DNA from 3 places in the Mesorhizobium sp. M0140 genome. Region 1 is predicted to be linked to each of the others. Evidence: predicted binding sites of a transcription regulator. Region 1 holds the regulator's gene; each other region holds the start of a gene.

The links. Region 1 encodes PhoB, which activates phosphate uptake and scavenging genes when phosphate is short. Its sites were predicted from a motif close to TGTCATNNANCTGTCAT; they were not measured.
Region 2: NKJ37_RS10575 (acid phosphatase) is a predicted target of PhoB. The motif match lies at 7,722-7,738, and genes of this name have one in related genera.
Region 3: NKJ37_RS28690 (esterase-like activity of phytase family protein) is a predicted target of PhoB. The motif match lies at 7,396-7,412, and genes of this name have one in related genera.

What each region holds. Positions count from the first base shown of each region.
Region 1 covers NZ_JAMYTM010000003.1:50,325-61,118, forward strand. Annotated here, with positions in the region: gene NKJ37_RS03930 (type I secretion system permease/ATPase) at 1-344, opposite strand, end outside; gene eglC (endo-1,3-1,4-beta-glycanase EglC) at 389-1,813, opposite strand; gene phoB (phosphate regulon transcriptional regulator PhoB) at 2,277-2,966, opposite strand; gene phoU (phosphate signaling complex protein PhoU) at 2,983-3,690, opposite strand; gene pstB (phosphate ABC transporter ATP-binding protein PstB) at 3,717-4,535, opposite strand; gene pstA (phosphate ABC transporter permease PstA) at 4,553-5,869, opposite strand; gene pstC (phosphate ABC transporter permease subunit PstC) at 5,866-7,332, opposite strand; gene NKJ37_RS03965 (PstS family phosphate ABC transporter substrate-binding protein) at 7,428-8,456, opposite strand; gene NKJ37_RS03970 (PAS domain-containing protein) at 8,964-10,794, opposite strand, start outside.
Region 2 covers NZ_JAMYTM010000008.1:72,327-83,120, forward strand. Annotated here, with positions in the region: gene guaD (guanine deaminase) at 1-1,310, opposite strand, end outside; gene NKJ37_RS10545 (uracil-xanthine permease family protein) at 1,447-2,781, shown strand; gene corA (magnesium/cobalt transporter CorA) at 3,018-3,992, shown strand; gene NKJ37_RS10555 (MaoC family dehydratase) at 4,116-4,592, shown strand; gene NKJ37_RS10560 (MaoC family dehydratase) at 4,589-5,059, shown strand; gene NKJ37_RS10565 (adenine phosphoribosyltransferase) at 5,105-5,650, opposite strand; gene NKJ37_RS10570 (alpha-hydroxy acid oxidase) at 5,660-6,805, opposite strand; gene NKJ37_RS10575 (acid phosphatase) at 6,982-7,677, opposite strand; gene NKJ37_RS10580 (cytochrome c1) at 7,805-8,677, opposite strand; gene NKJ37_RS10585 (cytochrome b) at 8,706-10,007, opposite strand; gene petA (ubiquinol-cytochrome c reductase iron-sulfur subunit) at 10,024-10,584, opposite strand.
Region 3 covers NZ_JAMYTM010000042.1:27,279-38,072, forward strand. Annotated here, with positions in the region: gene NKJ37_RS28665 (sugar phosphate isomerase/epimerase family protein) at 6-914, opposite strand; gene NKJ37_RS28670 (Gfo/Idh/MocA family protein) at 911-1,942, opposite strand; gene NKJ37_RS28675 (LacI family DNA-binding transcriptional regulator) at 2,139-3,164, shown strand; gene NKJ37_RS28680 (trimethylamine methyltransferase family protein) at 3,306-4,859, opposite strand; gene NKJ37_RS28685 (GcvT family protein) at 4,872-7,283, opposite strand; gene NKJ37_RS28690 (esterase-like activity of phytase family protein) at 7,502-8,980, shown strand; gene NKJ37_RS28695 (MATE family efflux transporter) at 9,151-10,623, shown strand; gene NKJ37_RS28700 (MFS transporter) at 10,657-10,794, opposite strand, start outside.

The DNA.
Region 1 (10,794 bases):
GAGGCAAGGTCGCGCAGTGGAGGCAGGGCTGCTCCCCCGGCGTACTTAGCCTCCAGCGAGACGGCGAATGTCCTCGCGCCCAGTCTGTTGTCGACAATGGCTGCAACGCGCTGCGTGTAAACGGAGCGGACCGCATCGAGGAGACCGAGAAAGGCGAGTGCGAGAACCGCGATAGCAGAGAGGTAAAGAAGCGTCTCGACGCTGGAGGAAGGCAGGACGCGGTCATAGACCTGCAACAGATAAAGGGGGATCACCAATAGCAGGATGTTGATGAGGAACGAAAAAACACCGACATCGGCGATGGCGCGCCTCAAGACTGCCCGCAGATCAGACCGTGCAATCATTCCCGCGCTCCTAACGGCTCATGGCCCCAACATAAGGGCGTCGCTTAGACCGAATGGTCGCCGGCGATGTCCAAGGGGTGGTGCTGCAGGTCGTCCAGCGTATAGGCGCGGATGTAGTCGATCTTCATCTCCGCTGGCGTAGCCAGATGGTCAGGAGGCTGGCCGGCAATGCCGCCCACCGCGAGATTGGCCAGCATATACATGGGATCGTGCATGTCGGCCGGCGTCGCTGCTTGAGCGACCTTTACACCATCGTAGGTCCAGACAAGCTCATCCTTCGTCCAGAGCAGGCCATAGGTGTGGAAACCGTCGGTATCCGCAACGTTCACCGTTGACGAAACCTTCGTGTGCGCTCCCGTCTCATTGGAATGCGCCGTCATGTAGAGCGTGTTCGGGTCCTGGCCGCGCGTTTCGACAACGTCCAGCTCCGGCGGCCACGATCCGTCCTCCGGAAGCAGCCAGAACGCCGGCCAGGCTCCGGCTGTTTCAGGAAGATCCGCCCGCATTTCGAAATAGCCGTAGGTTTGCGAGAAGGTGTCGTGGGTCGTCAGGATCCCCGAGGTGTATTCGTAGTTGTTGATCAGAGGCTTGATGTCCTCCGGCGCCTGCGCGGCGGTGATGGTGAGGACGCCGTTCTCAACGCTGAACGGATGGACCGAACTCGTCGGGCCATAATTGGCGTCGATATACCACTGCAACTCACCATTGCTGCTCAACGTGCTGCCGTTCGGCGCTCCCCACCAGAAATTGGAATTCCAGGTGCCGTCCTGCCCGTCCCGAAGGCTCAGCGTGTTGAAATCGTCGGAGAAGGACAGCGTCATTGCGGACTTGTCTATCGGAAGTTCGAACTGGGTGGGCTGCAGCTTGTCGATGGTCGTATTCTTGAACACCAGGATTTCGTCGGATCCGAGGTTCAGCATCACGTTCGATTCCACTTGGACCATCTGTGAACGGACGGCATCGAACGAAGTGAAATCGTAGCCGTTAAGGCGGAGCGCATCGGTCGCACCGAAATCGAAGATAAGATCGCTTCCATTACCTTTGGAGATGGCGAAAGTATCGGCGCCATCGCCGCCGATCAGGACATCATTTCCCTTGCCGCCATCCAGCGTCTGGTGACCTGACCCGCCCTTGATGATGTTGTCCAACGCATTTCCGAACGCAAATCGGTTGGTGCCGGTAACGACGAGGTTCTCGAAATTGTCAGGGAGCTTGTAGCTCATCCATGTGTCGATCGTGTCGATCCCTGCCCCAGGATCCTCGACCACCTTGTTGTTGGTGGAATAGAGATGATAGTAGTCGTCGCCGGCGCCACCGTGGATCGTGACAGTGACGCCGGTGTCTCCCCAGAAGGAGTCGTTGCCGGAGGTGCCATGCAGTTCCGGTCCAGACCCGGTGGCCGAGAACCAATGAGTGGAAGCGCCGGTGTAGGCAAGAGGGATGCCTTTGGCGTTTAAGACCGTGCTCATCAGAAATCCTTCCTCATGGTGTCCGACCTGGTCAAAGGTCCGGCGACCGCTCCCAAAGCAACGCTGCAAGGAACGAGATCGTTCCACGGAATCGTCATTCGATCCGAGACCGCAATAATCGGAAGGCGGATAATGAATAAGGAGGTGATGGCTCAATGTAAATTGAAGCAATTTAGTAAAATCGTATATTTATGCAGAACACACGTCGTTTAACGAACGTATATCTAAGTTAACTCAAATTTATTCTTGCATGGCTTTCTGGTCGGAGTCTGCGGGCAAGATGGCGACGTACCGCCAAGAGCGGTCATCCTCATCAGGTTTCGAATGACCGCATTTGGGCCAAAGCGTCACGTGCTCGCTCCCCATCGATGAGACGAGTGCAACATTCCACTCTTCGCGGCTGTTGGCGACCACGTGCTAATCGAGTTTTCCCGGTCACGATCTATCGGGACGGAACAGCCACCTAGTCTTCCCTGATCGCGTAACCCGCCCCACGGATGGTGCGGATGACATCAGGCATGCGGCCGTTGTTGACCGCCTTGCGCAGCCGGCCGACGTGCACGTCGACAGTGCGTTCGTCGATGTAAATCGTCTCGCCCCAGACATTGTCGAGCAGCTGGCTGCGCGAGAACACGCGGCCGGGGTGGCGCATCATGAATTCGAGCAGGCGGAATTCGGTCGGCCCGAGCCGGATCTCGCTCTTCTTGCGATAGACCCGGTGCGACTCGCGATCGAGCACGATGTCGCCGACCTTTAGCACGCTGGACAGCACTTCCGGCTTGGCCCGGCGCAGCAGCGCCTTGACCCTGGCCATGAACTCCGGCGTCGAGAACGGCTTGACCAGATAGTCGTCGGCGCCGGTCGACAGGCCGCGCACGCGGTCGCTTTCCTCGCCTCGCGCGGTCAGCATGATGATCGGCAGCCGCTCGGTCTCTGGGCGCATTCGCAGGCGCCGGCAGAGTTCGATGCCGGAAACCGCCGGCACCATCCAGTCGAGCACGAGAAGGTCGGGAACGTTCTCCTGCAGCCGGATTTCGGCCTCGTCGCCGCGCGTCACCACCTCGACCTGGTAACCTTCGGATTCAAGATTGTAGCGGAGCAGCACGCCTAGCGGCTCCTCATCCTCCACCACCATGATGCGTGGTGCGATCATCGGCTGGTCACCCCTGTTATGCCGCTGGCGCGGACATTGCCGTCTCGTCCTGCTTCGGACGATTGGCTGGCAGCTGCGTGCCGGTCAAAACATAGTAGGCATTTTCGGCGATGTTGGTCACGTGGTCGCCGATCCGCTCGAGGTTCTTGGCGCAGAACAACAGGTGCGTGCACGCCGTGATGTTGCGGGGATCTTCCATCATGTAGGTCAGCAGCTCGCGGAACACCGAGGTGTATTTGACGTCGATGCGTTCGTCATTGTTTCTGAGCGTGGCAAGCGCTGCCGGGTCGGCGGCGGCGTACTCGTCGACGACCCCCTGCACCTGGATCAGCACCAGTTGCGCCATCGCGTCGATCGAATGCGAAAGGTCGTGCGGCGTGACACTCAGCCCGACAGTGCCGACGCGCTTGGCGATGTTCTTGGCAAGGTCGCCGATGCGCTCAAGGTCGCCGGCCATGCGGATCGAACCGACCACCGCACGCAGATCGTTGGCCATTGGCTGGCGCTTGGCGATCAGCGTGATGGCGCGATCGTCCAGCTCGCGCTGGCGTGCATCCATGATGGCATCATCGGAAACCACGCGCTGCGCCAGCGCATTGTCCGAATTGAGCAAAGCCCTGGTCGAGCCACTGACCATCGAGCGGGCGAGATCGCCCATGTCGCGGATCAGCTGGCTGATCTGCTCCAGATCCTCATCGAAAGATGCGACGGTATGTTCACCCATGATCTTCGTCCCTCGTATGCCTGAGCTCAGCCGAACCGGCCGGTGATGTAGTCCTGGGTGCGTTTGTCGTCGGGGGTGGTGAACATCTTGTCGGTGGCGCCCTCCTCGACCAGATAGCCTAGATGGAACATCGCGGTGCGCTGCGACACGCGCGCTGCCTGCTGCATCGAATGGGTGACGATGACGATGGTATAGTTCTGACGCAGTTCGTCGATCAGTTCCTCGACGCGAGCGGTGGCGATCGGGTCGAGCGCCGAACACGGTTCGTCCATCAGGATCACCTCGGGTGACACGGCGATGGCGCGTGCAATGCACAGACGCTGCTGCTGGCCACCGGAAAGACCCGTGCCAGGTTCTTGCAAACGGTCCTTGACCTCGTTCCAGATCGCCGCCTTCTTCAGGCTCGACTCTACGATCTGGTCCATGTCGGCCTTGCGCTTGGCCAATCCGTGGATGCGCGGACCATAGGCAACGTTCTCGTAGATCGATTTGGGGAACGGATTGGGTTTCTGGAACACCATGCCGACGCGCGCCCTGAGTTCGACGACATCGATGTTCTTGTCGTAGATGTCTTCTTCGTCGAGCGTTATCTTGCCGGTTACCCGTGCTGAATCGATGGTGTCGTTCATGCGGTTGAGGCAGCGCAGGAAGGTGGACTTGCCGCAGCCGGAGGGGCCGATCAGCGCCGTCACCTGGTTCAGGCGGACGTCGAGATCGACGTCGAACAGCGCCTGCTTCTCGCCATAGAACACGCCGACCTTGTCGCCGCGCATTTTGATTACTTCGTTCGACTTCATCTTGTCGCCCACTGCGTTTTCAAGGGACTGTTCGGTCATGATGTTCATACCAAGATGCCTTTTTTCTACCAGCGCCGCTCGAACCGACGCCGAAGCACGATCGCGGTGATGTTCATGGCCATGAGGAAGACGAGCAGGATGATGATGGCGCCGGACATACGCTCGACGAAGGCGCGTTCGGCCTCGTTCGCCCACATATAGATCTGCACCGGCAGCGCGGTGGCCGGATCGAAAGGCGTCGTCGGTGGATCGGCGACGAAGGCGACCATGCCGATCAGCAGCAGAGGCGCGGTTTCGCCGAGCGCACGCGCCAGACCGATGATGGTGCCGGTGAGGATGCCGGGCGCGGCAAGCGGCAGGATGTGCTGGAACACCATCTGCATCTTGGAGGCGCCAAGACCGAGAGCTGCCGAGCGGATCGACGGCGGCACCGCTGCAAGTGCGGCTCGCGTCGCGATGATGATCGTCGGCAGCGTCATCAGCGTCAGCACCAGGCCGCCGACGAAGGCGGCAGAGCGCGGCATGCCCAGGAAATTGATGAACACCGCGAGGCCGAGCAAGCCGAAGACGATTGACGGCACTGCGGCCAGATTGTTGATGTTGACCTCGATAAGGTCGGTAAAACGGTTCTTCTTGGCGAACTCCTCCAGATAGATGGAGGCGGCGACGCCGATCGGCAGCGCCAGGAGCAACACGATCACCATCATATAGAACGAGCCGATGATCGCCACGCCCATGCCCGAGGTTTCCGGGCGGCTGGAGGCGCCGTAGGTGAACAGGCCGCTGTTGAAGTGCTCGGCCATCGCGCCCTCGGCCTTGAGCTTGTTCATCCAGGTGATCTGCTGGTCCGAGACCTTGCGTCGCGCTTCCTCGACGCTGAGGTCGATCTGACCCTTGAAAGCCGAGTCGAGATTGGCGGCGGCGAGGATGTTGACGTCGCGCGTCGTGCCGATCACGGACGGATCGGCGGCAACGATGTCGCGCAACTGGACGCGGGCGCCTTCCGACAGGAAGCCCTTGAGCTGCTTGATCGCCGGCTTGTCGTCGGGATTGATGCCGAGCTTGGCCACCAGCGCGTTTTCGGCGAGCTTGGGATAATTCGCCTTGATCAGAACGCTCGGATCGGTTGCGCGTTTGCCGGAAGGATCGATCACCTTCTCGTCGAACGAGATCGGCAGTGATACCGTCGTCTGCCAGAAGGCGGTGTAGCCTTTCGAGACGATGGTGATCAGCATGATTGCCAGGAACGCCAGGCCTACGGAAATCGCCACGACGCCATAGATGCGGAATCGGCGCTCGGCAGCGTAACGGGCCTTCAGGCCGATGTCGCGGCGCGGATGGGCCGCCGCCCTGACCATCGTATCCATGGAAATGTCGGTCATTCGTACTGCTCCCGATATTTGCGCACGATGTAGAGCGCGACGATGTTCATCACCAACGTCAGCGCGAACAGCGTCAGGCCGAGCGCGAAGGCGACCAGCGTCTGCGGCGAATTGAACTCGAGGTCGCCGGTGAGCTGGTTGACGATCTTGACGGTGATGGTCGTCATCGCCTCGAACGGGTTGATGGTGAGGTTGGCGGCGACGCCCGCCGCCAGCACGACAATCATCGTTTCGCCGATAGCGCGCGAGGCAGTCAGCAGGACGGCGCCGACGATGCCGGGCAGTGCAGCCGGCAGGATCACCCGCTTGATCGTCTCGGAGCGGGTCGCGCCGAGGCCGAGCGACCCGTCGCGCATGGCGCGCGGCACCGCGGTTATGATGTCGTCCGAAAGAGAGGACACGACCGGGATCAGCATGACGCCCATGACCAGGCCGGCGGTGAAGATGCTCTGGCCCTGGATGAAGGGCGAACCGCCGGTCAGTGCCGCGGACAGGTCGCGCAGGAATGGCCCAAGCGTGACGACGGCGAAGATGCCGTAGACGATGGTCGGTATGCCGGCCAGCAGTTCAAGCGCCGGCTTGACCACCGAGCGCACCCTGGGCGTTGCGTATTCGGCCATGTAGACAGCCGACATCAGCCCCACCGGCACCGCAACCAGCAGTGCGACGGCGGCGATGTAGAGCGTGCCCGCAAGAAGCGGGATCAGGCCGAACTGGCCCTGGCTGCCGCCCGAACCGGCAGCGGCAAAACGCGGATCCCAGACGGTGCCGAAGAAGAAACTCATCGGCGAGACGCTTTCGAAGAAGGTGATCGTCTGGAACAGCATCGAAAGCACGATGCCGATGGTGGTCAGGATGGCGATGGTGGAGGCGGCAAGCAGCCCCCACAGCATCAGCCTCTCGACATTGTTGCGTGCCCTGGCGCGCGGCTCGATCTGCCTGAGCGCATAGAAGGCGCCGGCGATCGAGGAAACGAGAATGACAATGGCGCCGAACAGGCCGAGCCGGTCCTGGACCTTGTTCGCCTCGACGGCGATCGGGATCATGTAATCCTGCGTGTCGCTCGCCAGTGCCACACCCTTGGCGGCGAGCAGCGGCTGCAACTCGGCAAAGCTGGCAGGCATTGCGGCCAGTGTGCCCGCATCGAGTTTGCGCAGGCCCCTGGCGAGGCTCTTTACCAGGCTGACGTCCAGTGCCTCACTGGCAACCTTGCTGTCGACGGTGCGCTCGGGCAAGGCAGCGTGAATGTGTCGGTCCAGATAGATGGAAGACCCGACGGTCCAGACGGCAAGCAGCAAAAGAGCAGGCAGAACGGCGAGCAGGAAGGCCCACCAGCCATGATAATGGGCGCGCGAATGCGGCTTGACCTTGCCATTGTCCTGGGCCGCGGCACGTTGCCGGCCGATGAAAAAGGCAACCAGGCCGACGGCAACGACGATGGCCAGTACGAGCAAGGACGACATGGACCCACCCCAAGAGAAATTCTTACGCAGCCGCCATTGCGGCCTGCGATGAAACCGGGGCGCGGGATTGGCCCGCACCCCGGTTCGGCAGCTGATTACATCGACTTTCCGGCGGCGAAAGCGTCACGCTGGGCCTGACGCTCGGCATCCGGTGCAGCAACGAGGCCGTATTCGGCGAGCGGGCTTTCCGGGCCAACCATCTGGTCGTCAAGGAAGAACTCGACATATTCCTTGAGGCCGGGAACGACGCCCAGATGCGCCTTCTTGACGTAGAAGAACAGCGGGCGCGAGACGGGATACTTGCCGCTGGCGATCGTCTCGGTCGAAGGCACGATGCCTTCCACGGTGGCGACCTTCAGCTTGTCGGCATTGTTCTCATAGAAGGCGAGGCCAAACACGCCGACGCCGGTCTTGTTGGAGTCTATGCGGGCGAGCGTCTCGGTATAGTCGCCATCGATGTCGACGGCCTTGCCGTCCTTGCGGATGGCGATGCAGGTTTTGCCGATTTCCTTGTCGTCGGCAATGCCGGCAGCCTTGAGAGCAGCCTTGTCACAGCCGGCATCGAGGAGCTTGGTCTCGAACACTTCGCGCGTGCCGTGCTTTTCGCCCGGAATGTAGGCGGCGATGTCCCAGTCGGGCAGCTTCGGATTGACCTGGCTCCACTTGGTGTTCGGATTGTCGACCAGCTTGCCGTCAACGACCAGCTTGGCCGCGAGCGCCTTGTAGATGTCAGCGGGAACCAGCGCCCAGTCCGGGCCCTTGATGTCGGTGGCGAAGACGATGCCGTCATAGCCGATCCGGACTTCCTGGACTTCCTTCACGCCGGCGTCGGCGCAGGACTTGAGTTCGTCCGCCTTGATCGGACGCGACGAGTTGGCGATGTCGATCGTGTCTTCGCCGACGCCCTTGCAAAATTCCTTGATGCCGGCGCCGCTGCCGCCGGATTCGACGACCGGGGTCTTGAAGTTGGTGAACGTTTCGCCGAACTGCTCGGCAACGATCTTGGCATAAGGTAACACGGTCGATGACCCGGCGACCTGGATCTGGTCGCGCGCGGCGGCGAAGCCGGACGACGCGGCGAGCGCAAGCGCAGCGGCCGACGCCGTATAGAGGAATTTCTTCATGTGGCCTGCTCCTGTTCGGAAGATGGTCTCTCGGCGCTCGTCAGTCGGCGCCCGCTGAGGCCAATAGCCTTCGATTATAACAGTCGCATGACAGTTTGATGTCACCCCGGTAACGCTTCATCGGGATGAGCAGAATGCCGCCTGGCCGGCACTCCCGACGCAGCCCGGCTTTGTCACCGGAATCAGGGACTTGCTCTATTCAGCCGAGGCTGGCCGGCGATTTGGGACCAGCCGGCCTCTGTGAAGAAAAGCCGGACGGGAGCGCGTTGCTCTCAGCCAGACGGTGTCGTGGCCGGGCCATCGCCGAAAACAGGTCCGTTGGGGTAGGTTGACGCTGTCTCATGCCGGCGGTCGCTGCTCCCGCCCGTAACTGGGAAGAGCGGAATTCGAATGTAGCCATTGTCTCGGCTGGATGCCGCCTTTGATATGGTGCGATCGCGCCATAGTCTTGGCCGCTGACAGGGGCGCGAATCTTCGCCGCGTTCCCCGCACTCGGGCAGAGCCGGCTTACCCGGCGTTGCGCTGAGCCTGCCGGCTGGCGCCGACCCAGCGCTCGACCTTCTCGAGCAACGCCCGGGGACTGATCGGCTTGGGCAGATAGTCGTCCATGCCTGCCTCCAGGCAGCGCTCGCGGTCGCCCTTCAGCGCATGCGCGGTGACGCCGACGATCGGCACATGCGTGCCGGTTTCTTCCTCCAGCCGGCGAATGGCGGCGGTCGCTTCGAGACCGTTCATCTCCGGCATGGAGACATCCATCAGGATCATGCACGGGTTGAGCCGGCCGAAGGCGTCGAGCGCCTTGCGGCCATTGCCGACGATCTCGAAACCATAACCGGTCTCGCCGAGGATCTGGGTGAACACCATCTGGTTCACCTCATTGTCCTCGGCCACCAGGATGTCCAGCCTGTCGCCGCCAGCCGCCACCGGTGGCCGGGGGCGAATCGAAGGCGGCTGCAGCAGCGCACGCTGTTCGGACGGTGCCGAGGGCTGCGGCCGTGCAACATTGCCTGGAGTGGTGTCGGCCGCGAGCGGCTGCGTGTCGCCAGTATTGTGGCGATGCCGCTGGATGGTGGCGACCAGCGTTTCCAGCAGCACCGAAGAGCGCGCCGGCTTGATCAGCTGGGCATCGATGCCGAGATCGCGATAGCTGGTGTTGGCGAGCGACTGGTCGACCGAGGTCAGCATGATGATCGGCGTGCCGGCAAGACCGGCGGTGTTGCGCACGATCCGCGCCATTTCGGCGCCGCTCATTTCAGGCATCTGGTAGTCGAGCACGACGCAGTCGACCGGCACGCCATAGGCTGCGGCGGCGATCAGCACCTTGAGGCCTTCGGCGCCGCTTTCGGCCGCGCAGGAATCGAACGTCCACGATGTCATCTGTTCGGTCAGGATCGCCCGGTTGACGGCATTGTCGTCGACGATCAGCACACGCGCACCGGTCACGTCGATCGGCATGATGCGTTGCCCGTTCTGCTGTCCGGCCCTCGGCAGCGTCACCGAGAACCAGAAAGTCGAGCCCTTGCCTTCCGCACTTTCGACCCCGATATCGCCGCCCATCAGCTCGACGAGCCGCGAGGTGATGGCGAGGCCGAGACCGGTCCCCTCGTGTCGCCTCGTCGAAGAGGTGTCGACCTGGCTGAATTTCTCGAACACCAGTTTCAGTTTTTCCTCGGGGATACCGATGCCGGTATCGGTGACCGAGATCGTCAGCTTCGTTCCGGTTGGAACCCTCTCGCCGGTGACGTCGACCAGCACATGGCCTTCATCGGTGAATTTCACCGCATTGCCGAGCAGGTTGGTGACGATCTGCCTGATACGGCCGACATCGCCGACGAACAGGCTCTCGAGCCGAGGCTCGACACGAACGATCAGCTCGAGGTCCTTTTCCTTGGCCCGTGTGGACACCAGCGTCGCTACATCCTCGATCGCCTCGGCCAGATTGAAGGGCGCCGGATCGAGCACCAACTGACCGGCATCGATCTTGGAGAAGTCCAGGATGTCGTTGATGATGGTGAGCAGCGCATTGCCCGATTTCACGATGATGTCGGTAAACGTCTTCTGCTTCGGGTCGAGGTCCGATTTGGCCAGCAGTTCGGCCATGCCGAGCACGCCGTTCATCGGCGTGCGGATCTCATGGCTCATATTGGCGAGGAATTCCGACTTGGCGCGGTCGGCGAGCACGGCGCGCTGACGCGCCTCGCGCAGTTCGGCCTCTCGCATCTTCAGCTCGGTGATGTCGGTGGTCGAGCCGATCAAATAGAGCGAGCCGTCGGAGGCGATCATCGCGCCCTTGCGGGCGAATTGATGCCTGACGCTGCCGTCGGCCAACGTCACCGTC
Region 2 (10,794 bases), on a different contig from region 1:
GCTGCGTTGAGCACGATCTTCTGGAATATCTCCTCAAGCGTATCGTCGGCCATGCCGATGTGGATGTTCGATGCCCTGGCGCTGGTGTCGATCAGCAGCGCGTCAAACTCATAGCCGACGCGAAAATTGCCCGTCGGCAGATCAAGTGCTTCCGCACCGCCGGCGGTCGCCAGCCAGAACGCCTCCTGGTGCGTGATGGGTTCGCCGGGCGCACCGCGTTGCTCCGGCGGCAGGCCGGCATGCACACCGCTTTGCAGCGTCCTCGACGCTGACAATGCATGTCGGCAGCCATCGAACAGTGACGGGCTGTAGCCTCCGGAAATGTCGGTTCCGAGCCCGACGTGCATGTGCCGGTCAAGTGCTGCGCGCAGCGGAAATGCGGCATTGGCGAAATAGAAATTGGACAGCGGGCAATGGGCAACAGCCGCGCCCCTCTCATCTATGAGGTCCATATCCTGCTCATCGATGAAATTCGAATGCGCCAGGATCGTATGCCGGGTGAGCAGGCCGAAACCATCAAGGCTTGCCGCATCGGTGCGGCCGAAGCGCGTCTCGACGAACTGCTTTGCCCAGTCGCTCTCCGAGCAATGCGTCTGCACGTGGCAGCCGAATTCGGTTGCCAGCTCGCCGAGTCCTTGCAGCGCCGCATCCGTGCAGCTTGGGATAAAGCGCGGTGTGATCGCCGGCTGGACGAGCGGCCTGTCGCGCGGATCCAGCGACTTGACCGCCTCGATGAACCGTCTGGTGTCCGATACCGCGCTTGCCGCATCGGCATCGCGGTAGAAAGGTGGACACTGCTCTGGATCGTCCATCACCACCTTGCCGACGAGCGCGCGTTGACCCTTCTCAAGACAGGTCTCGGCAAGCGCCAGGCTCGCGTCAACATGGACCGTGGCGAAATAGAGCGCCGTGGTGGTTCCGTTGGCCAGCAGGTTATCGACCAGATCGGCATAGACCTCGCGGGCATAATCGACATCCGCATAGCGGGCTTCGAGCGGAAAGGTGTATTTCTGCAGCCAGACTTCGAGCGGCACATCCAGCGCCTTGCCCATCTGCGGCCATTGCGGCGCATGGATATGCAGGTCGATGAGACCGGGCAGCAGGAATTGGCCATTGGCAAGCTCAACAAGCGTGCCCGCCAGGCGGGCAGCGTTCTGCCTGACCTCGTACTCGCGATGATCCGGCGCCAGCATTTCCGCGATGCGCCCCTGTGCATCGACGCTGAACAGATGGTCCTTCAGCACCTCCAGCCTGCCGCGTTGGGGCGTGTGGAAGGCGGTGCCGAGCAGCGTGAAGGGTTCTCTCGTCATTGCGGCTCCGGTTTGGCTAACGGTCTGCTTGGCCTACAAAAAAACAGTTGGCAAATGTTGTGGCCGCTGTCCTTCGGCACCGACTGATCCCATGATCGAGCGGGAATTTCCAGAGGGGTCAGAAGGGGAACGGTACATGGAACGCGTTGCGTCAGAGATCACATTGATTGCCCAACCGGACGATCCGCTGCCATGGGGCAAGGCAGCGCTGCTCGGCCTCCAGCATGTACTGGCGATGGACGTCTACATCGTGCCGTTTATCATCGCATCGGTGCTCGCCTTCAGCGTCGGCGATGCCGGCGCCTTTATCCAGTCCGCATTCGTGGCCGCAGGCATTGCCACACTGATCCAGTCGCAGCTTTTGATGCGGCTGCCGGTCGTCCAGGGGCCGTCCTTCGTCCCGATCGGCGCGGTGCTGGCCATCGCCTTCGGAGCAGGCGGCGGCGTTGGCGGTCTCTCCGCCGTGGTCGGAGCGCTCATTCCGGGCGCCATACTGGTCATCCTGCTCGGTTCGCCGACAAGAATCTTCCATCGCCTCGTCAACCGCTTCGTACCGCCCATCGTCGGCGGTGCGATCATCATCGTCGTCGGCGTCGCCTTGATGCCGGTGGCGCTCAAGGAGAGCGTGTTCGCGGTCCACGGCACCGCCACGGTCGGCGGCAACATCGTCCTCGCTTTTATCGCCGCTGCCTTCCTCGTCGGCTGCATGCTGACCGGCATGGCACTTGGCGCGAAGGGCGCCTGGCTGCGCCTGCTGTCCGTGATCATCGCCCTGGTGGCAGGCAGCGTGGCCGCCGCCTTCATGGGCCAGTTGAACATGGCGGGCGTTGCGGACGCGACATGGTTTTCCATGCCGCGAATCGCCTTCCTCAATCTCGACGTGACGTTCTCGCTGTCGGCGACACTGACGATGCTGATCGTCTATATCGTCGTTCTCGCCGAAACCACCGGCACCTGGTTCGCCGTCGGCGCCGTCATCGACAAGCCGCTGTCGGACGAGCAGCTCGACAAGGGCGCGACAGGTGAAGGCCTCGGCTGCCTGGTCAGCGCGCTGCTGTGCAGCACCCCGGTGACCGGCTATTCGTCCAATGCCGGCATCATTGCCATCACCGGCATTGCCAGCCGCGCCGCCTTTGCCGCCGCCGGCATCTTCCTGGTGCTGTTCGGGCTGATCGGCAAGCTTTCGGCGGTCATCGCCTCGATACCGGGGCCTGTCATCGGCGGCGTTTTCGGCGTCCTCTGCGTCGTCATCGCCATGAACGGTTTCCGCGTCGTGCGCGGTACACCCCTGACCGAGCGCAACATGCTGGTCATCGGTCTGCCGATCCTGATGGCGCTGTTTGCCACGCTGGCGCCGCCGGATTTCGTCAAGACGCTCCCCGACCTCGTGCAGTACATCCTCGGCTCATCGATCGCCTTCGGCGCCGTCTGGGCCATCGTGCTGCACCAGATCCTGCCAAACTCCCGGTAGACGTATCCTAAGATGGCGGGCGGCAATGTGCCGTCCGCTATCTCTCTGCATCGTTGACAGCACTTGCCGTTGACCTGTTTTGCGGGCGGCATGGCCTGCCTTGACCTTGTCACATCACGGGTCTAATCGGCTGGGGCACGCGGTCGGCGCTTTCGGCGAAAGTGTCCGTCTCGTGCAATCCAACACGACGCGTCAATCCGAACGCACCCTTTGACCCCAGCAAGGGATATCAGGCGATGATCAAGGCCTTCGTCGTGGACAATGACCGCCTGCGCGTCGTCGACGATCTCCTGGCAAACAGCGAGACCATCGTCTGGGCGGACCTGTTCAACCCGACAAAGGAAGAGGAAGCGACGATCGAGAGCTGGCTCGGCGTTGCCATTCCGACGCGCGAGGAGATGGAGGAGATCGAGATTTCGAGCCGCCTCTATGTCGAGGACGGCGCCTACTTCATGACCGCCACCCTGCCCGCCCAGACCGAGGTCGACGATCCCTTGATGTCGCCGGTCACCTTCGTGCTCGCCGGCACAAGGCTGATCACGGTGCGCTACCACGAGCCGAAGGCCTTCAAGACCTTTCCGCAGCGCGCCGAGAAGGTGGCGACCGGCTGCACCAGCGGCGACACCATCCTGATCGGCTTGCTGGAGGCGATCGTCGACCGTCTCGCCGACATTCTGGAACGCGCCGGCCGCGACATCGAGGCGATCTCGCGCGATATATTCGAGGCGCGGTCGACCAAGGTTTCCAAGCGCAACCGTGATTTCCAGGAGTTGCTGAAAGCCATCGGCCGCAAGGAGGACATCGCGTCTTCGATCCGCGACAGCCTGATCTCTCTGCAGCGGCTGGCAGGCTTCTTCGCCCATGCCTCGACCCGCACCAAGATGAGCAAGGACACCAAGGCGCGCATCAAGACGCTGTCGCGCGATGTGCTGTCGCTCGCCGACCACGCCACCTTCCTGTCGCAGAAGATCTCCTTCCTGCTCGACGCCACCCTCGGCATGATCTCGATCGAGCAGAACGCCATCATCAAGATCTTCTCGGTCGCCGCCGTCATCTTCCTGCCGCCGACTTTGGTCGCCTCGATCTACGGCATGAATTTCGACGTCATCCCCGAGTTGAAATGGGAGCTTGGCTATCCCTTCGCCATCGCCATGATGGTGCTGTCGGCGATCCTGCCCTTCTGGTACTTCCGCCGCCGCGGCTGGCTCTGAGTGGCCCTGTCGATCGGCTGCCACAGGCTGGCGCAGTAGAAATCGCTTGACCAAACGAACGCCGGCCTGCATCCGGAAACCCCGATCCTGGGGATCGTGGGTCGACAAGCCGGATTCCAGACCATGACTGCAGAGATAAAAACATGGGCCTATGAGGACTTCATCGAGGGCGCATCGATCGACCTCGGCTCGAAGCTCGTGAGTGCCGCCGAGATCGTCGAATTCGCCGGAGAATTCGACCCGCAGCCGATGCATCTCGACGAGGAAGCCGGTAAGGCCAGCATCCTCGGCGGGCTGGCAGCGTCGGGCTGGCACACCTGCGCAATGTTCATGCGCATGCTGTGCGGTGCGTTCCTGCTGGACTCGACCTGCCAGGGCGCGCCCGGAGTCGATCAGGTCAAATGGAAGAAGCCGGTCCTGGCCGGCGACCAACTGACCGGCACCCTGATGGTTATTGCCAAGCGCCTGTCGAAATCGAAGCCGCAACTCGGCTTCGTCACCATGCGCAGCGAACTGTTCAACCAGCGTGGCGAAAGCGTCTTCGAGCTCGAGAACTCCGTCATGTTCCTCACGCGCGATGCCGCGGGGAGCCAAGCATGACACTGGACGAGTTCTTCCGTATCGGCACCACCGTCACGCTCGGCTCGCACTCATTCGAGCCCGAGGCGATCAAGGCCTTCGCCCGTAAGTACGACCCGCAAATCTTCCATATCGACGAGGAGGCCGCGAAGAAAAGTGTGCTCGGCGGCCTCTGCGCGTCCGGCTGGCACACGGCCGCGACCTGGATGAAACTCAATCTGGAAAACCGTATGGACGCCGAGATCGCTGCGTGGAGCGGTCCCGGTCCAGTGCCGGAATTCGGTCCCTCGCCCGGCTTCAAGAACCTGAAATGGCTGAAGCCGGTCTATGCCGGGCAAACCATCACCTTCACGCGCACCGCGCTGTCGCACCGCCCAATCGCCTCACGCCCCGGCTGGCGGCTGCTGGCGCTGCGTTCGGAAGCTTTCGATTCCACCGGCGACAAGGTGCTCGAGTTCGAAAGCGCCGTTCTGGTGAAGGCCGAGTAACGCCACTTTCCCTCTCCCTTCTTGTAGGAGAAGGGAGAGCACTCCTCAATGTCCTTCGAACCCTATCAGCGTTCTGACCGGCACACCGAGGGCTTCGAGCTTGGCGCGGCCGCCGAGGTCCGGCAGGTCGATGACAAAACAGGCAGCGAGGATGTCGGCGCCGATCTGGCGCAGAAGTTTGACCGCGGCTTCAGCCGTTCCGCCGGTGGCGATCAGATCGTCGACAAGGATCACCTTCTCGCCCGGAGCAACGCCGTCCTTGTGCATCTCCATCTCGTCCAGCCCATATTCCAGGCTATAGGCGACGCGCACCGTTTCGTAGGGCAGCTTGCCCTTCTTGCGGATCGGCACGAAACCGGCCGAGAGCTGATGGGCGACGGCGCCGCCAAGGATGAATCCACGTGCCTCGATGCCGGCGATCTTGTCGATCTTCTGGCCGGCATAGGGATGCACCAGTTCGTCGATGGCGCGGCGGAAGGCGCGCGCATTGCCGAGCAGCGTGGTGATGTCGCGAAACAGGATGCCGGGCTTGGGATAATCCGGAATGGTGCGGATCGCGGCGAGCAATGTGTCTTCGAGGGAGGATTTCATGGGTCGAGATTACCTGAAACGGACGTTCTTGCGCGACAATTGTTCGATCGAACTGCAGCCCATCAGCTTCATGCCGCGTTCGATCTCGACCCGCATCTGCTCAAGCGCCCGTTCGACGCCGGGCTGGCCTGCCGCCGCGAGCGGGAACAGATAGTAGCGTCCGACGCCGACGGCCTTGGCACCGAGCGACAGCGCCTTCAGCACATGGGTGCCGCGCTGCACGCCGCCATCCATGATGACGTCGATCCTGTCGCCAACGGCGTCGACGATCTCGGCAAGCTGATCGAACGCCGCCCGCGAGCCATCCAGCTGCCGCCCGCCATGGTTCGACAGCACAATGCCGCTGCAGCCGATGTCGACGGCGCGTCTTGCATCCTCCACCGATATGACGCCCTTGAGGCAGAACGGACCCGACCAAAGCTTGACCATCTCGGCCACGTCGTCCCACGTCATCGACGGGTCTAGCATCTCGGTGAAGTAGCGGCTGATCGACATCGTGCCGCCACCCATGTCGACATGCTCGTCGAGCTGCGGCAGCTTGAACCCCTCATGGGTGAAATAATTGATCGCCCAGGCCGGCTTGAGCGCGAACTGCGCCATTCCGGCGAGATTGAGCTTGAAGGGAATGGCAAAGCCGGTGCGTTTGTCGCGCTCGCGGTTTCCCCCGGTGATGCTGTCGACGGTCAGCATCATCACCTCGACGCCGACCGCCTTTGCGCGCTGCATCATCGCCCGGTTAAGACCTCGGTCCCGGTGGAAATAGAACTGGTAGACCTGTGGGCTGCTGCTGATGCCGCGCGCCTCCTCGAGGCTGACGGTGCCAAGCGAGGAGACGCCGAACATGGTGCCGTATTTGGCGGCGGCCCTGGCGACCGCGCGCTCACCCTGATGGTGGAACAGGCGCTGCAAGGCGGTCGGCGAGCAATAGAACGGCATCGCCAGCTTCTGGCCCATGACCGTCACCGACATGTCGACCTCGCTCACTCCGCGCAGCACGTTGGGAACAAGGTCGCAGGTCTCGAAGCTTTCGGTGTTGCGGCGATAGGTGACCTCATCGTCGGCCGCGCCGTCGATGTAGTTGAAGATCGGCCCGGGCAGCCGCTGCTGTGCCATCCGCCGGAAATCGGAAAAGTTGTGACAGTCGCTGAGCCGCATCATCGAATTCCAAAGGCCATGGCGGGACGAGCTTCTCGCCACCGTTCGATGCGTCGAATATCAACCTGATGCCGCCATGCCAACGGACTAATTGCCGAACTTTCGCTTGAGCACGAGCGTTAACAAAAAAGGAGCGCCTTAAGCGCCCCTTCCCGTCTAAATCCGGCTGACGAGGATTACATGCCGAGATCGGAACGAAGCTCGGCCCTGGCCACTTCATATTCAGCCTTGAAGTCGTCCCGGTTGAGCAGGACCGCGGCAATAACGCTGCCGGAAATCTTGCCCATCTCGACGTCGGACGCATAGTGGATGCCGCCGACCTCGCGGTTGTGGGCGTATTCGGCCGCACGCGCCATGATCTCGGCGCGCTTTTCCGGGACCATGTCGGACAGGATGATGCCCATCATCGTGCCTACGGTGGCATGGCCGGACGGCCAGGAACCGGAGCTCGACAGCTTGACCGCCGGCTTGACGAGATCGCTGAGCTGATGCGGGCGCGGGCGCTTCCAGACATCCTTGGCCGGGTCGACTACAGCCCCTTCGGTAGCCACCACGCGATCGAAGAAAGCGCTGAATTTCGGCAGCGTTTCCTTGTTGAATTTCGGCCCCATGACGTCGGCAAAGCGCCAGACATTCTCCTCGGCATCAGCCACCGCGCTGGCGACCATCTCCGGGGTGCGCGTCACCTGCAGCGTCAGCACCTCGCCGAGTTCGGCCTTGGTCTGCGCCGAATCGTTTGCCGGCGGCGGCGGCAGGATCATCGTCAGGTCGACGTCCTTGTTGGTGACGAAGGGCTGGGCGTCTTCCGCTTGCGCTGCCGAGCCGAGGATGAGCAGCAACAGGCCTGCCGCGAGCGATGCGTATCTTTTCATGAATGCGATCCTTTGATGAGAGCAGCACAGGATCGCCGGATGCGATGACGGCCATGTGACATGACCAGCCTCCGGAAATGCAAAAGGGCGCCTCTCGGCGCCCTTCGCGATCACTTGATTGTATGGCCTAGTGGGCCACGCCTTCCCACACCTTGCGCTTGGTGAGATAGACCAGCGCGCCGAACAAAAGCAGGAACACCAGAACGCGAAAACCGGTCTTCTTGCGGTCTTCCATATGCGGCTCGGCCGCCCACGCCAGGAAGGCGGAGACGTCGCGGGAATACTGGTCGACGGTCTGCGGCGCACCGTCATCATAGGTCACCTGGCCGTCGGAGAGCGGCTTGGGCATTTTCAGCGACACGCCGGACATGAAGTACGGATTGTAGTGGGTGCCTTCCGGGATCACCATGCCGGCCGGCGGCGTCTGGTCGTAGCCGGTCAGCAGCGAGTGGATATAGTCGGGACCGCCGGCATCGTATTGTGTGAAGATGTCGAAGACGAATTGCGGAAAGCCGCGCTCGACGCCGCGCGCCTTGGCCAGCAGCGACATGTCGGGCGGGGCAGCGCCGCCATTGGAAGCAGCAGCCGCTTCCTCATTGGCGAAGGGCGGCGGGAAATGGTCGGACGGCTTGCCGGGACGGTCGAACATGTCGCCGGCATCGTTGGGGCCGTCATGGATTGTGTACTCGGCCGACAGCGTCTTGATCTGCGCATCGGAATAGCCGAGGTCCGACAGCGTGCGGAACGCCACCAGGTTCATCGAATGGCAGGCCGAGCAGACTTCCTTGTAGACCTTGAGGCCGCGCTGCAACTGCGCCTTGTCGTAAGTGCCGAATGGGCCGGTGAAACTCCAGTCCATTTCCTTTGGCTCGTCGATCGGGAAATGCGTCGGATTGGCCACATTGTGTGCCTCTTCGGCGGCGATCGCCCGAGTGCCCGCGGCCCCAGCGGCGACCGCCACGAGGCCGATCAGCGCCAGCGAGGTGAGAATCTTTTTCATGCCAAATCCCCTTAGATTCTCTACCCGCTCAGCCTTTGGTTTCCGGAGCCGCCGTAGCGCCCGCCGGATGTCCGCTGCCGCCCTTGTTCTTCTCGAGCACCGCCTCGGTGATCGAGTTCGGCAGCCGTCGCGGCGTCTCGATCAGGCCGAGCACCGGCAGCGCGATCAGGAAGAAGGCGAAGTAGAACAATGTCGCCATCTGCGCCATGAACACATAGCTGCCTTCGGCCGGCTGCGAGCCCAGCCAGCCAAGCAGGATGGCATCGGCCACGAACAACCAGAAGAACAGCTTGTACCAGGGCCGGTAAACGGCCGAGCGTACCTTCGAAGTGTCGAGCCACGGCACCAGGAACAACATGACGATGGCGCCGAACATGCACAGCACGCCGCCGAGCTTGGAGTTGATCGGCCCGACATTGAAGGTGATGGCGCGCAGGATCGCGTAGAACGGCAGGAAGTACCATTCGGGCACGATGTGGGCCGGCGTCTTCAGCGGGTTGGCGACGATGTAGTTGTCGGGATGGCCGAGATAGTTCGGCAGGTAGAAGACGAAATAAGCGAAGAAGAACAGGAACACGATCATGCCGAACGCGTCCTTGATGGTCGCGTAGGGGGTGAAGGCGACAGTGTCGGTCTTCGACTTGACCTCGATACCCGTCGGGTTCGACTGGCCCACGACATGCAGCGCCCAGATGTGCAAAACGACGACGCCGGCAATCATGAACGGCAACAGATAGTGCAGCGCAAAGAAACGGTTCAGCGTCGGGTTGTCGACGGCAAAGCCGCCGAGCAGCAGCTGCTGAATCCAGTCGCCGACCAGCGGAATGGCGCTGAAGAAGCCGGTGATGACGGTGGCGCCCCAGAAGCTCATCTGGCCCCATGGCAGCACGTAGCCCATGAAACCGGTCGCCATCATCAGGAGATAGATGATGCAGCCGAGGATCCAGAGCAGTTCGCGCGGCGCCTTGTAGGAGCCGTAATAGAGGCCACGGAAGATGTGGATGTAGACGGCGACGAAGAAGAACGAGGCGCCGTTCGAATGCATGTAGCGCAGCAGCCAGCCGGAATTCACGTCGCGCATGATCTTCTCGACCGAGCCGAAGGCCAGATTGGTGTCAGCCGTGTAATGCATGGCCAGCACGATGCCGGTCAGGATCTGCGCCACCAGCATGATCGAAAGGATGCCGCCAAAGGTCCACGCATAGTTGAGGTTGCGCGGCACCGGATAGGCAACGAAGCTGTCATAGACCAGCCGCGGCAGCGGCATGCGGGCGTCGAACCAGCGTCCGAGACCGGTTTTGGGCGTATAGGTCGAGTGTCCCTCGCTCATCGAAATATCCCCTGCCTCAACCGATAAGGATCTTGGTATCGGAAATGAACTTGAATACCGGAACCGCCATGTTCTCAGGCGCCGGGCCTTTGCGGATGCGGCCGGCCGTATCGTATTGCGAACCGTGGCACGGGCAGAACCAGCCGCCGAAATCGCCTTCCTGGCCAAGCGGAATGCAGCCGAGATGCGTGCAGACCTGAACCATCACCATCCAGGCCTCCTTGCCGGGCGTGGTGCGATTGGCGTCGGTCGCCGGCGCATCGGACGGCAGATTGGCGTTGCGGGCGATCGGATCCTTGAGATCGGCGAGATTGACAGCCTCGCCGTCCTTCATTTCCTGTTCGGTGCGGTTGCGGACCACGACCGGCTTGCCGCGCCACTTGACGATCAGCGACATGCCCGGCGTCAGCGAGGCGACGTCGACTTCGACGGAAGCGAGCGCCAGCGTCGAGGCATCGGGGCGCATCTGGTCGATGAACGGCCACGCGAAAGCACCCGCGCCGACCACTGCGGCCATGCCGGTGGCGACGTAGAGAAAATCACGACGGTTGGGATCCTGGGTGTCGGTTGCGCTCACGGGTGCCTGATCCTTTCGCCTCTTCCGTGCCGGTGGCTGAGCCTTGTTCCCCGCTCAATTACGCCAACCCGACAGCGCATGGCGAACAGGCTTGCGAATTCCTCCGGCATTTGGACTTCGGTTTATGCGTGAAGCCCGTTTTTGTCCAGACGGGTGAAGGCACAAGGGCAGATTGTCGCGGGCGTTCCGCACAGCGATGAATTTGACGTG
Region 3 (10,794 bases), on a different contig from region 1:
GCCGATCACATCGGGTTCGGCAGGTAGCTGGCGCCTCCCCGGCATTGCTTCAGATATTCCAGCGCCCGCACCTGCCCGGTGATCTCGAGATCGTCGCGATAGACCGGGTCGTGCCAGCCTTCGATATCGATGGCACCCTTGTACCCGGCCAGCCGCAATTCGCTGATCACCCGCGTCCAGTCGCTGTCGCCGAAGCCTGGCGTGCGCATCTGCACGAACGGCAAACGGCCGAACACGCCATGCTCGCGGATGACATCCCAGCGCACCGTCGCGTCCTTGCCATGGACGTGGAAGATGCGCGGCGCCCATTTGCGGATCTGCGGCATCGGGTCGATCAGATAGACGAGCTGGTGGCAGGGCTCCCATTCCAGTCCGAGATTGTCGTCGGGCACTTCGTTGAACATCAGCTCCCAGGCGTCGGGATTGTGGGCGATGTTCCAGTCACCGGCGGCCCAGTTGCCGTCCATGGCGCAGTTCTCGAAGGCGATGCGCACGCCCTTGTCGGCGGCACGCCTGGCCAGCGGCCCCCAGACTTCCTTGAAGCGCGGCAGGCTGTCGGTCAGCTTCTTGCCGCGCAGGCGACCGGTGAAGCCGCTGACCATCGAGGTGCCGAACAGATGCGCATTGTCGATCACGGTTTCCCACGCTGCGAGCACGCCGCGATCGACCTCGCCGTCTTCCAGCGGATTGCCGAACACGCCGAGCGAGGACACGGTGACGTCGGCATCGCCGATCGCCTCGCGGATCTGGCCGGCGAGAAGCGGCAGGTCCTTGTCGCCAAGCGTCTGCCAGAAGAAGGGCTGGATGCTCTCGAAGCCGTGCGGCAGGATCTGTTTGACGTAAGCCGCCGGATCATCGAGGTTTGCCCGCACCATGGTGCCGATCCGGACGTCGAGAAGCGGGTTTGGCATCATTTTGCGTCCTCTGCGATTGCCACGCGGCGTCCTGTTTCGGCGCTCTCGATGGCGCCAAAAACCATGGCCAGGCTCTTGATGTTGTCGGCGCCGCGCGTTTCCGGCTCGGTGCCGGTCTCGATGGCGTCCACGAAATCCTGGAGAATGCCGAGATGGCCGCCGACGCGATCGGACGCATCGAGCGGCGGCACCGCGATCGGCTGGGTTTTGTCGAACATCCCATCGCGGCCCGGCATCACTGCTTCTGCCCTCAGGTCGTCATGACCGTCCCAGATGAGGCTGCCGCGCTCGGCGACGATGCGCCATGTACTTTCCCAACTGGTGCGGAAGCCGGCGGCGCACCAGCTCCCGGCATAGGTGAAGACCTTGCTGCGGCCGAGATCGAAGACGGCGCTGGCCGACGATCCCTGCCGGTACCAGGAATTGGCCGGCTCCCATTCCTGGCAATAGACATTGGCCGGCTCGCCGGCGACCATGTAGCGGGCGGCGTCGAATGTGTGGATCGCCATGTCGAGCAGCAGCACATGCGCCATCTCCTCGCGAAAGCCGCCGAAATGCGGCGCGACGAAGAAGTCGGCGTGGATGCTGGTCGGCGTACCAATGGCGCCGGAATCCAGGAACCTGCGGATGCGCCTGACATTGGCGACATAGCGGCGGTTCTGCACGACGGCGTGAATGCGCCCGGCGCGGCGAGCGGCCTCGACGATGGCGCGCGCATTTTCCGGACTGTCGGCGAGCGGCTTTTCCGTCAGCAGATGGCAATTGTGGGCAAAAGCGGAAAAAGCGACTTCGCGCCGGGCGGCTGGAACCACCACGTCGAACACCGCTTGCGGTTTGGTCTGGTCGAGCACGGCGTCGAGATTGCTGCCGATGACAGCATTGGTGAGGTCGTATTCGCGCGCCCTCGCCCGTGCCCTGTCGGCATCGAGATCCACGAGGCCGACAAGGGTGAGCCCGTGGATCTGCCTGATGGCATCGAGCCAGGCCTTGCTCATCGCTCCGCAGCCGACCAGGACGACATCGATCATCCAGCGCTCCTCCTCCGCTCGGTCCCTCCAGACCGATCGTCGCGGCATCCACGGCAGGACCGTAAACGTTTTTCCGTAAACGTTTACGAGAACACACCCTAAGGCGTAGAATGTCAATTGGCCGTTGGCGAAAATCGTCCTGTCGCCTTGGCCTGAGCGGCTACCGGTGCTAGCCAAGCAAGGGGAGTACAGTCACTTGGCATCCAGCATTCACGACCTTGCCCGTCACTTGAACATATCGATCGGCACGGTGTCGCGAGCGCTGAACGGTCGCGCCGATGTAAATGCCGACACGCGCCAGCGCGTGCTCGAGGCGGCCAGGACGCTCAACTATTCGCCGAACCAGTCCGGCCGCAGCCTGAGGCAAGGCGCCACCCATTCGATCGCGTTCATGCTGCAGCCGCATCCCGGTGACCAGCAATATGGCGAGCCGTTCTTCATTCCATTCCTGATCGGGCTGCAGGCCAGGCTTGCCGAAAGCGGGCTCGACCTGACCGTGGTCATGGGGGCGCCGGGCGACTACCAGCAGGAGCGCCTGCGCCGGGTCGTCGAAACGCGCCGCGCCGACGCGGTGCTGCTGGCCTGGACGCGGCGCGAGGACGAGCGCATCGACTATCTCACGCAAGCCGGCTTTCCCTTCGCCACGCTCGGCCGCAGTCGCTCCGGGGCCAAGTCCTATCCTTCCCTCGACCTCGATTTCGAGAAGGCCGGCGCCGACGCCGTCGACCGCCTGGTGGCGCGCGGCCACCGCCGCATCGCCGCCGTCCGTCCGTCGCTCGACCTCAACTTCGGCTATTTGTTCCTGGCCGGCTACCGCAAGGCCCTGAAGCGGCACGGCATCGAGATCGACCCCGAGCTGATCGCCTCCGGCTTCATCAACGAGGCAGGTGGCTACGAGGTGACGCCGCAGGTGATGCGCTCCAACGCCCCGCCGAGCGCCATCATCTTCAACAATGACGCAATGGCGCTGGGCGGCTGCAAGGCGCTGGCCGAGATGGGCATCCGGCCGGGCCACGACATCGCGGTGACCGTCATCGTCGACACGCCGCTCTGCCGCTATTTTTCCCCAGCCCTGACCGCCTTCCGCCCGGCGCTGGAGCCAATGGGACAACGCCTCGCGGAAATGCTGCTGGCCTCGATCCCGGCCTTCGCCGGCCCCGAGGGTCCACGGATCATCCGCGAGGTCTGGCCGCTGGAGCTGGTCGCGCGCGACAGCGATTGATGGTGGCAGCAGGACCGCCGATGTCGTCCTCCCCTCAAACAGCACACCGGTGCGCAGTGCACCGGCCGCAACCTTGAATGCGCGGGAGGCGCTGTAGGCTCCGGACCGCGCCGCAATGAGGGCGATCAGCGAGAGCCGGCCTTAAGACACCGGCGCCGCTCCGCCCTCTGCCGTGCGCCGCGCGATGAACTCGTCCAGCACGCCGGCGGTGGCGGCAGCCGTTGCCGGCGGCGCGAAATCGGAGAGCACCCGCCTCCAGACACCGGTGGCGCGCTCGCTTGCCGTCTTCGATCCACTTTGCGTCCAATTGCCGAAATTCGACCAATCGGCCACCAGCGGTTCGTAGAAGGCGGTGCGGTAGCGCGCCATGGTGTGGCCGGCCGAGAAGAAATGGCCGCCCGGCTGCACCTCGGCGATCGCCTCGAAACCGATGGCATCGCTGTCACCCGGGGTTACGGCACAGAGTTCAGCCACCGTCTGCAGCGCCTCGATGTCGGTGATCAGTTTCTCAAAGGAGACACTGAGGCCGCCCTCCAGCCAGCCGGCGGCATGGATGCACATCGTCGCCCCGGCCAGCACCGAACCCCACAGCGCGAACTGCGTCTCGTGCGCGGCCTGCGCGTCGGAGATGTTGGCGGCACTGCCGCCGCCGGACCGCCACGGCAGCCCGGTGAAGCGCGCCAGCTGACCGGCGCCCAGCGTCGCCTTGACATGCTCGGGCGTGCCGAAGGCTGGCGCGCCGGATTTCATGTCGACATTGGAGGAAAACGAGCCATAGACGACTGGCGCACCCGGCCGAACGATCTGCGCCAGCGTCAGCCCGGCCAGCGCTTCGGCGTGCTGCAGCGTCAGCGCGCCGGCGACCGTGATCGGCGCCATGGCGCCCGCCAGGCAGAACGGCGTGATGACGGAGATTTGGCCCGCGCGGGCGAAATCGATGATGCCTTGCGCCATCGGGATGTCGAGCTGGCGCGGCGAGTTGGTGTTGATGACGGTGTAGCAATATGCATTTGCCAGAAACTCGTCCTGCGACAGGCCGCGCGCCAGCCGCAGCATCTCGAACCCGTCCTCGACCTGCGGCGTACCGCGCGCGAAGACGAATGGAAACTTGTCCGACAGCGTCAGCTGCGCGCGGTTGACGGCATAGTGCCGAAAGCGGTTGTCGACATCCTGCGGTTCGATGCAGGGCCCCAGCATATGCAGCACGTCGAAATGCTGCACCAGCCGCATGAGATCCTCGAAATCCGCCAGTGTTCCCGGCCGCCGGCCGCGCTCGAGATCGGTGACGTTCGGTGCTCCGCTCCCGGCCAGGAACGCCATCGAGCCAAGTTCGAGCGTCAAATCGCGCGCGCGGGAACCGGCATGGGCGTGGATCGAGTTCGGCGCCGAGGCCAGTGCCGCCGTCACCATGTCGCGACCGATGCGCACCATGTCGGTGTCCGGATCGACCAGGGCGCCGGCATTGGCGAAAAGCTCACGCGCCTGCGGCAGCAGCACCTTGATGCCGAGCTCTTCCAGCACGCGCAACGCCGTGTCATGGATGGCGGCGACCTGATCATCCGAGAAGATCGGCTGCGGCAGGAACGGATTCTTCAGCGAATGGTAATTGGGCCGGCGGCTGCTTTCGCTGCCTGCCTCGCCCGTGCGTCCACGCCGGCGCTCGCGCCTGCTGTCCCGTGCCGCGTCATCGACCATGGTGTATTCTCCTCATTGCCGCATCGCCTTGCCCTCGGGATCGTAGGGCGAGGCCGCGATGACGCGTGCCGGCCGCTCGACGCCTACAATGTGCACCGAAAGCGCCGTCCCCTCCTCGGCAAAATCGTCGTCCACCAACGCCAGTGCGACGCTCTTGCCGATCGTGTAACCAAATCCGCCCGAGGTGACGAAACCGACGCGCCGACTGTCATGCCAGACTGGCTCGAAACCGCTGGCATCGGCATCAATAGCGTCGATCTCCAGCGTCACGATCCGCTGCGAGGCACCGGCGTCGCGCTCCTTCAACGCCGCTTCGCGGCCGATGAAGTCGCTCTTGCCGAAAGCGATGAACCGGTCGAGACCGGTCTGGCCCGGCGTGTAGCCTTGCGTGAATTCGCGCGACCAGATGCCAAAGCTCTTCTCCAGCCGCAGCGCATTGAGCGCATAGTAGCCGATTTCGGCAAGGCCCAGATCCTCGCCAGCGCCCAGCAGCGTGTCGCGCAGAGTGGCATGCATGGTCACGGGGCAACTGATTTCGAAGCCGAGTTCGCCTGATATCGACAGCCGCGCAACACGTGCCTGCACCATGCCGATATCAAATGCGCCGCAGGCCATGAACGGCAGCGCTGCGCCGGAAACATCCTGATGCGTCGTTCGCTCCAGTATTTTGCGCGCGTTCGGCCCCGTCAGCAGAAAGCCGCTCATCGTGTCGGAGAGGTCGTCGACGGTGACGCCTTCAGCCGCATGGCTCTCGAACCAGCGCATGTGGAATTCCCGGAGATAGTAGGAGCCCATCAGCCAATAGCTGCCGCCGCCCCAGTTGAAGACGGTGAGGTCGCCCTTCAGCCGTCCGTCATGACCGAGCATCGGCGCCAGGCCGGCCCGCCCCGGCTTCGGCAGCCTGCAGGCGAGCAGCCGGTCGAGCCAGGCTTCCGCACTTGGCCCCGCCACCGCATAGCGCGAATAGGCCGAGATATCGACGAGACCGGCGGCGCGCCGCACCTGCAGCGCCTCGTCGCCGACGATGTCGAAGGCGTTGGAGCGCCGCAGCGTCGTGTTCTCGGCAAATCCCATCGGCGCGAAATAGGCCGGGATTTCCAGCCCCCACGACGCTGTCCATTCGCATCCCGCGGCCGTCATGCCGTCATAGGCGCCGGGGCGTTTCAGCGGCCGGCCGGCGGGCAGCCGCTCATTGGGAAAGGTCATGACGAAGCGGCGCGAATAGAACTGGCGTGTCGTCTGCTTGAGATATTCCCGGTTGGCGGCGAAGGCGCCGTAGCGGGCAATGTCCATGCCAAAGATGTCGGCCTGCGGTTCGCCGAAAATCATCCATTCGGCCAGCGACTTGCCGACGCCGCCGCCCTGGCTGAAACCGGCCATGACGCCGCAGGCGACCCAGTAATTCTTCAGCCCGCGCACCGGCCCGACAATCGGATTGCCGTCCGGGGTGAAGGTGAAGGCGCCGTTGACCCATTTGCGGATGCCGGCCGTCGCCAGGCAAGGAAAGCGCTCATGCGCCTTGGCGAGTTCGGGGCTGATGCGGTCGATGTCTTCCGGGATCAGCTCGATGCCGTAGTTCCATGGCGCGCCATCCATGTTCCAGTGCTTCGGGTTCTGCTCGTAAACGCCCAGCAGCACGCCCTTGCGCTCCTGCCGCAGATACGAATAGCCGTCGAGATCGACGGCGATGCCGATTTCCCTGTCCAGCGCCGCGATCTCGGGAATGTCCTCGGTGATGAAATAATGGTGCTCCATCGGCGTCACCGGCAGGTCGACGCCGGCCATGCGGCCGAGCTGCTTTGCCCACAGCCCGCCGGCGTTGACGACATGCTCGGCGATGATGGTGCCCTGCTCCGTGACGACATCCCAGCGACCGTCGGCGCGCGGCTTCAACTCGACCACCCGGTTGCGCAGTATGATGTCGGCGCCGCGCTTTTTTGCAGCGCCGGCATAGGCGTGCGTCGTGCCGTACGGGTCGAGATGGCCTTCGTTGGAATCATGCAACCCGCCAAGCACACCGGTGACGTCGACGATCGGGCAGATCGTCTTGATCTCATCGGGCGTTACCAACCTAGCGGTCTCGATGCCGACCGACTGGAACACCGCCCAGGCCGATTTCAGCCACTCCCAGCGCGCGGGATCGCTGGCGATGTTGACGCCGCCCTTCATGTGCAGGCCGATATCCCAGCCGGATTCGGCCTCGATCTCCCGGTAGAGATTGATGGTGTAGTCCTGCAGCGCCGCCACGTTGGGATCCGCGTTGAGCGAATGGAAGCCTGCCGCCGCGTGCCACGTCGAACCGGCCGTCAGTTCGGCGCGCTCGATCAGCGCCACATCCCTCCAGCCGAACCGCGTCAGGTGATAGAGCACCGAGGCTCCAACCACGCCACCTCCGATGACGACTGCGCGGTAGTGCGACTTCAAGGCTTCCCCTCCACGGTTAGTCCGAAGGCTGGAGCATATATTCACTGGACATAAGTGTCTAGTGCCGCGCGCGCGCATCGTTTTTCGTCGACCGCCGGCATGCACCGCGCGCTGTCACGTAAGCATCATGTTCGCGCCGTAGACCGCGTTTCGGGGAGGCCTGCGCGGCATCATCGATGTCGCGCCTCGCGGCACATCCGTCACAAAGAGGATTATCCATGAAACACCTGTACCGAACCGCGTCGCTCGGCGTCGCGCTGGCCTTGTTCACCGCCTTGACGCCGGCGCTCGCCGACAGCACCGCGACCGTCGGCGGCCTCGTCAACAAGGGGCTGGTCGGTGTCGGCCGCATCGCGGCCGCTCAGCGCGACAAGTTCGGCGAGACGTTTGGTTCGGGCTCCGGCATGGCGATCGACACATCAGGCTGGACGCATGATGCTGGCGGCTACAAAGGCTCGCTCTGGCTGCTGCCGGACCGCGGCTACAATGTGGTCGGCACGACCGACTACCGGCCGCGCCTCAACACGATCGGCATCGAATTCACGCCGACTGCATTGGGTGCGGCACCTGCTGCCGGCCAGGAGCAGACGGGCGTCAAGGCGACGCTTGCCGACACTATGCTGCTCACCGACGACAAGGGCGCTGATGCCACAGGCCTCGATCCGCTCAACGGCGTGCGCGCGGCAAGCGGCGACATGCCGATCCTGCCGCAAGCCGACAATGGCAAGCTGGCGCTCGACAACGAGGCGATCGTGCGGCTGCCCGATGGTTCGATGTTCATCTCCGACGAATACGGCCCGAACATCTATCGGTTTTCCGCCGACGGGCATCTGCTGTCGGCAACCCAGCCCCCGGCCGCCCTCGTGCCGATGCGCCACGGCACGCCGAACTTCGCCTCGGACAATCCGGGACCCGGTGCCGCCGAGCCCGATCCGAAGGATCCCGAAACCGGCCGCCAGAACAACCAAGGCCTCGAAGGCATGGCAGTGACGCCAGACGGCAAGTTCCTGATCGCCGTGCTGCAGTCGGCGCCCCGGCAGGACGGCGGCGATTCGCCCGCCACGCGCCAGAACACCCGCGCCCTGGTCTACGACGCATCCGACCTCGGCCATCTCAAGCTGGCGCATGAGTATGTCGTGCCGCTGCCGGTGTTCAAGGATGCCAAGGGCAAGACCAAGGTCGCCGCGCAGAGCGAGATCGTGGCACTGTCGGATCAGACCTTCCTGATGCTGGCGCGCGACAGCGGCAACGGCCAGGGCCTGAAGGGCGATGCCTCGCTCTATCGCCAGGTCAACGTCGTCGACCTATCCACCGCGACCGACATCGCCGACAGCGCCTTCGATGCCGCTGACAAGCCGGTCGCCCCCAAGGGCGTCGTCGACCCATCGGTGACACCGGCCAAGCTGACGCCATTCATCGACATCAACGACAGTGCCGAGCTCGGCCGCTTCGGCCTGCACAATGGCGCGCCGAACGACAAGAACAACCTGTCGGAGAAGTGGGAGGCGATGTCGGTGGTTAGCGTGATCGATGCGAAGCTGCCCGACGACTACTTCCTGTTCGTCGCCAACGACAACGACTTCCTTGCCCAGGACGGTTTCCAGGTTGGCGCGCCCTACAAGGCGGAAGACGGCGCCAATGTCGACACCATGTTCCTGGTCTATCAGGTCACGCTGCCGGGTCTGGCCAAGAAGTAACGACCACTGCACGGACGGGCGCGCTTGGCGCGTCCGCTGGGGCAGCGGCTGATATGAACGGGGGGCAGCGGCTTTCAGCCGTGCGGCGCGTTCGCAAGGGTGCATCTCGGTCCCGCCTGCGATATCATCGTGGACTGGATCCCAAATCACCATCTGCCGAGCTGCCCGCCATGGACGAAAAAATGCCCGCGCGCCGGCGCACCGGCGACCTGACCAGCGGCCCGATCCCGCGCACGCTTCTGCTGTTCGCCTTGCCGGTGCTCGGCTCCAACGTGCTGCAGTCGCTCAACGGATCGATCAACGCCGTCTGGGTCGGCCGTTTCCTCGGCGAATCGGCGCTGACCGCCACCTCCAACGCCAACCTCGTCCTGTTCCTGATCCTCGGCACTGTGTTTGGCATCGGCATGGCGGCCACCATTCTGGTGGCCCAGTCGGTCGGTGCCCGCGACCTGCCCGAGGCGCGCCGCATCGTCGGCACCAGCGCGACGTTCTTCTTCCTCGTCTCGGTTATCTTCGCGGTCTGCGGCTGGATCTGGGTCGACGCCATTCTCAACACGCTCGGCACACCGGCCGATGCCTTGCCGCTGGCCCGGTCCTATCTGCGCATCATCTTCGTCGCCGTGCCGATGATGAACCTTCTGTCCTTCGTCATGACCGTGCTGCGCGGTGCCGGCGATTCACGCACGCCCTTCTTCTTCATGGCTCTGGCCGTCGTCCTCGACATCGTGCTCAACCCATTGCTCATCCGCGGCATCGGGCCGTTTCCCGAGCTCGGTATCGCAGGCTCCGCCACGTCGACGCTGATCGGCCAGACGGTAAGCGTGATCGCCATCCTGATCGTGCTCTATGTGCGCAAGCATCCGCTGCGGCTGGCCGGCGCCAACCTCGCTCTGCTGCGGCCCGATCCCACCTTGCTTCGCATCGTCGTCTTCAAGGGCGTGCCGATGGGTCTGCAGATGATTGTCATCTCCGCGGCTGCATTGACAGTGATGGGCATGGTCAACTCCAACGGCTCGCAGGTCGCCGCCGCTTACGGCATCGCCGCCCAGCTGTGGACCTATATCCAGATGCCGGCGCTCGCCATCGGCGCCGCGGTGTCCTCGATGGCGGCGCAAAATGTCGGCGCCGGGCGCTGGGACCGGATCGGCCGCATCGCCGCCTCCGGTGTAGGCTTCAACCTGGTCCTGACCGGCGCGCTGGTTGCCGTGCTGTCGGTTTTCGACCGTTCGGTGCTGAGCCTGTTCCTGAGCAGCGACAGCGCGGCGATCGACATCGCCGTCCACATCAACAATGTCGCCTCGTGGTCGTTCATTCTGTTCGGCATAACCATCGTGCTGTTTGCCACCGTAAGAGCCACGGGTGCCGTGATGCCGCCGCTGATCATCCTGGTCATTTCGGTGCTGATCGTGCGCACCGGCTTTGCCTATTTCATGCGTGGCGTGATCGGCGAGGAAGCGCTGTGGTGGAGTTTCCCGGCCGGTTCAATCAGCTCGCTTATACTGGCCTCTGCCTACTACCGTTTCGGCCGCTGGCGCACCACGCACATGATCGAGAACAGGCCGGCCGCCGGCGAGCCGCCGGACACCGGTCTTGGCGTGCCGCGCGGACGCGCGCATCTTTCGCCTGAAACACCGAACGGCTGAAGCCAACCCGGTTCCGCTGGACAGCTCCAGGGCTCAACGCCCGTGTTGTTTCAGCTCAAAAGCCAGTGCCACCAACGCAAACGCCAGGATCACGCAGGCGAACGCCAGGCTGGCGGCGATGGGACTGGCATAGGTCGAAACGATGCCGATGCCGATGACGGGCAAGGCGTT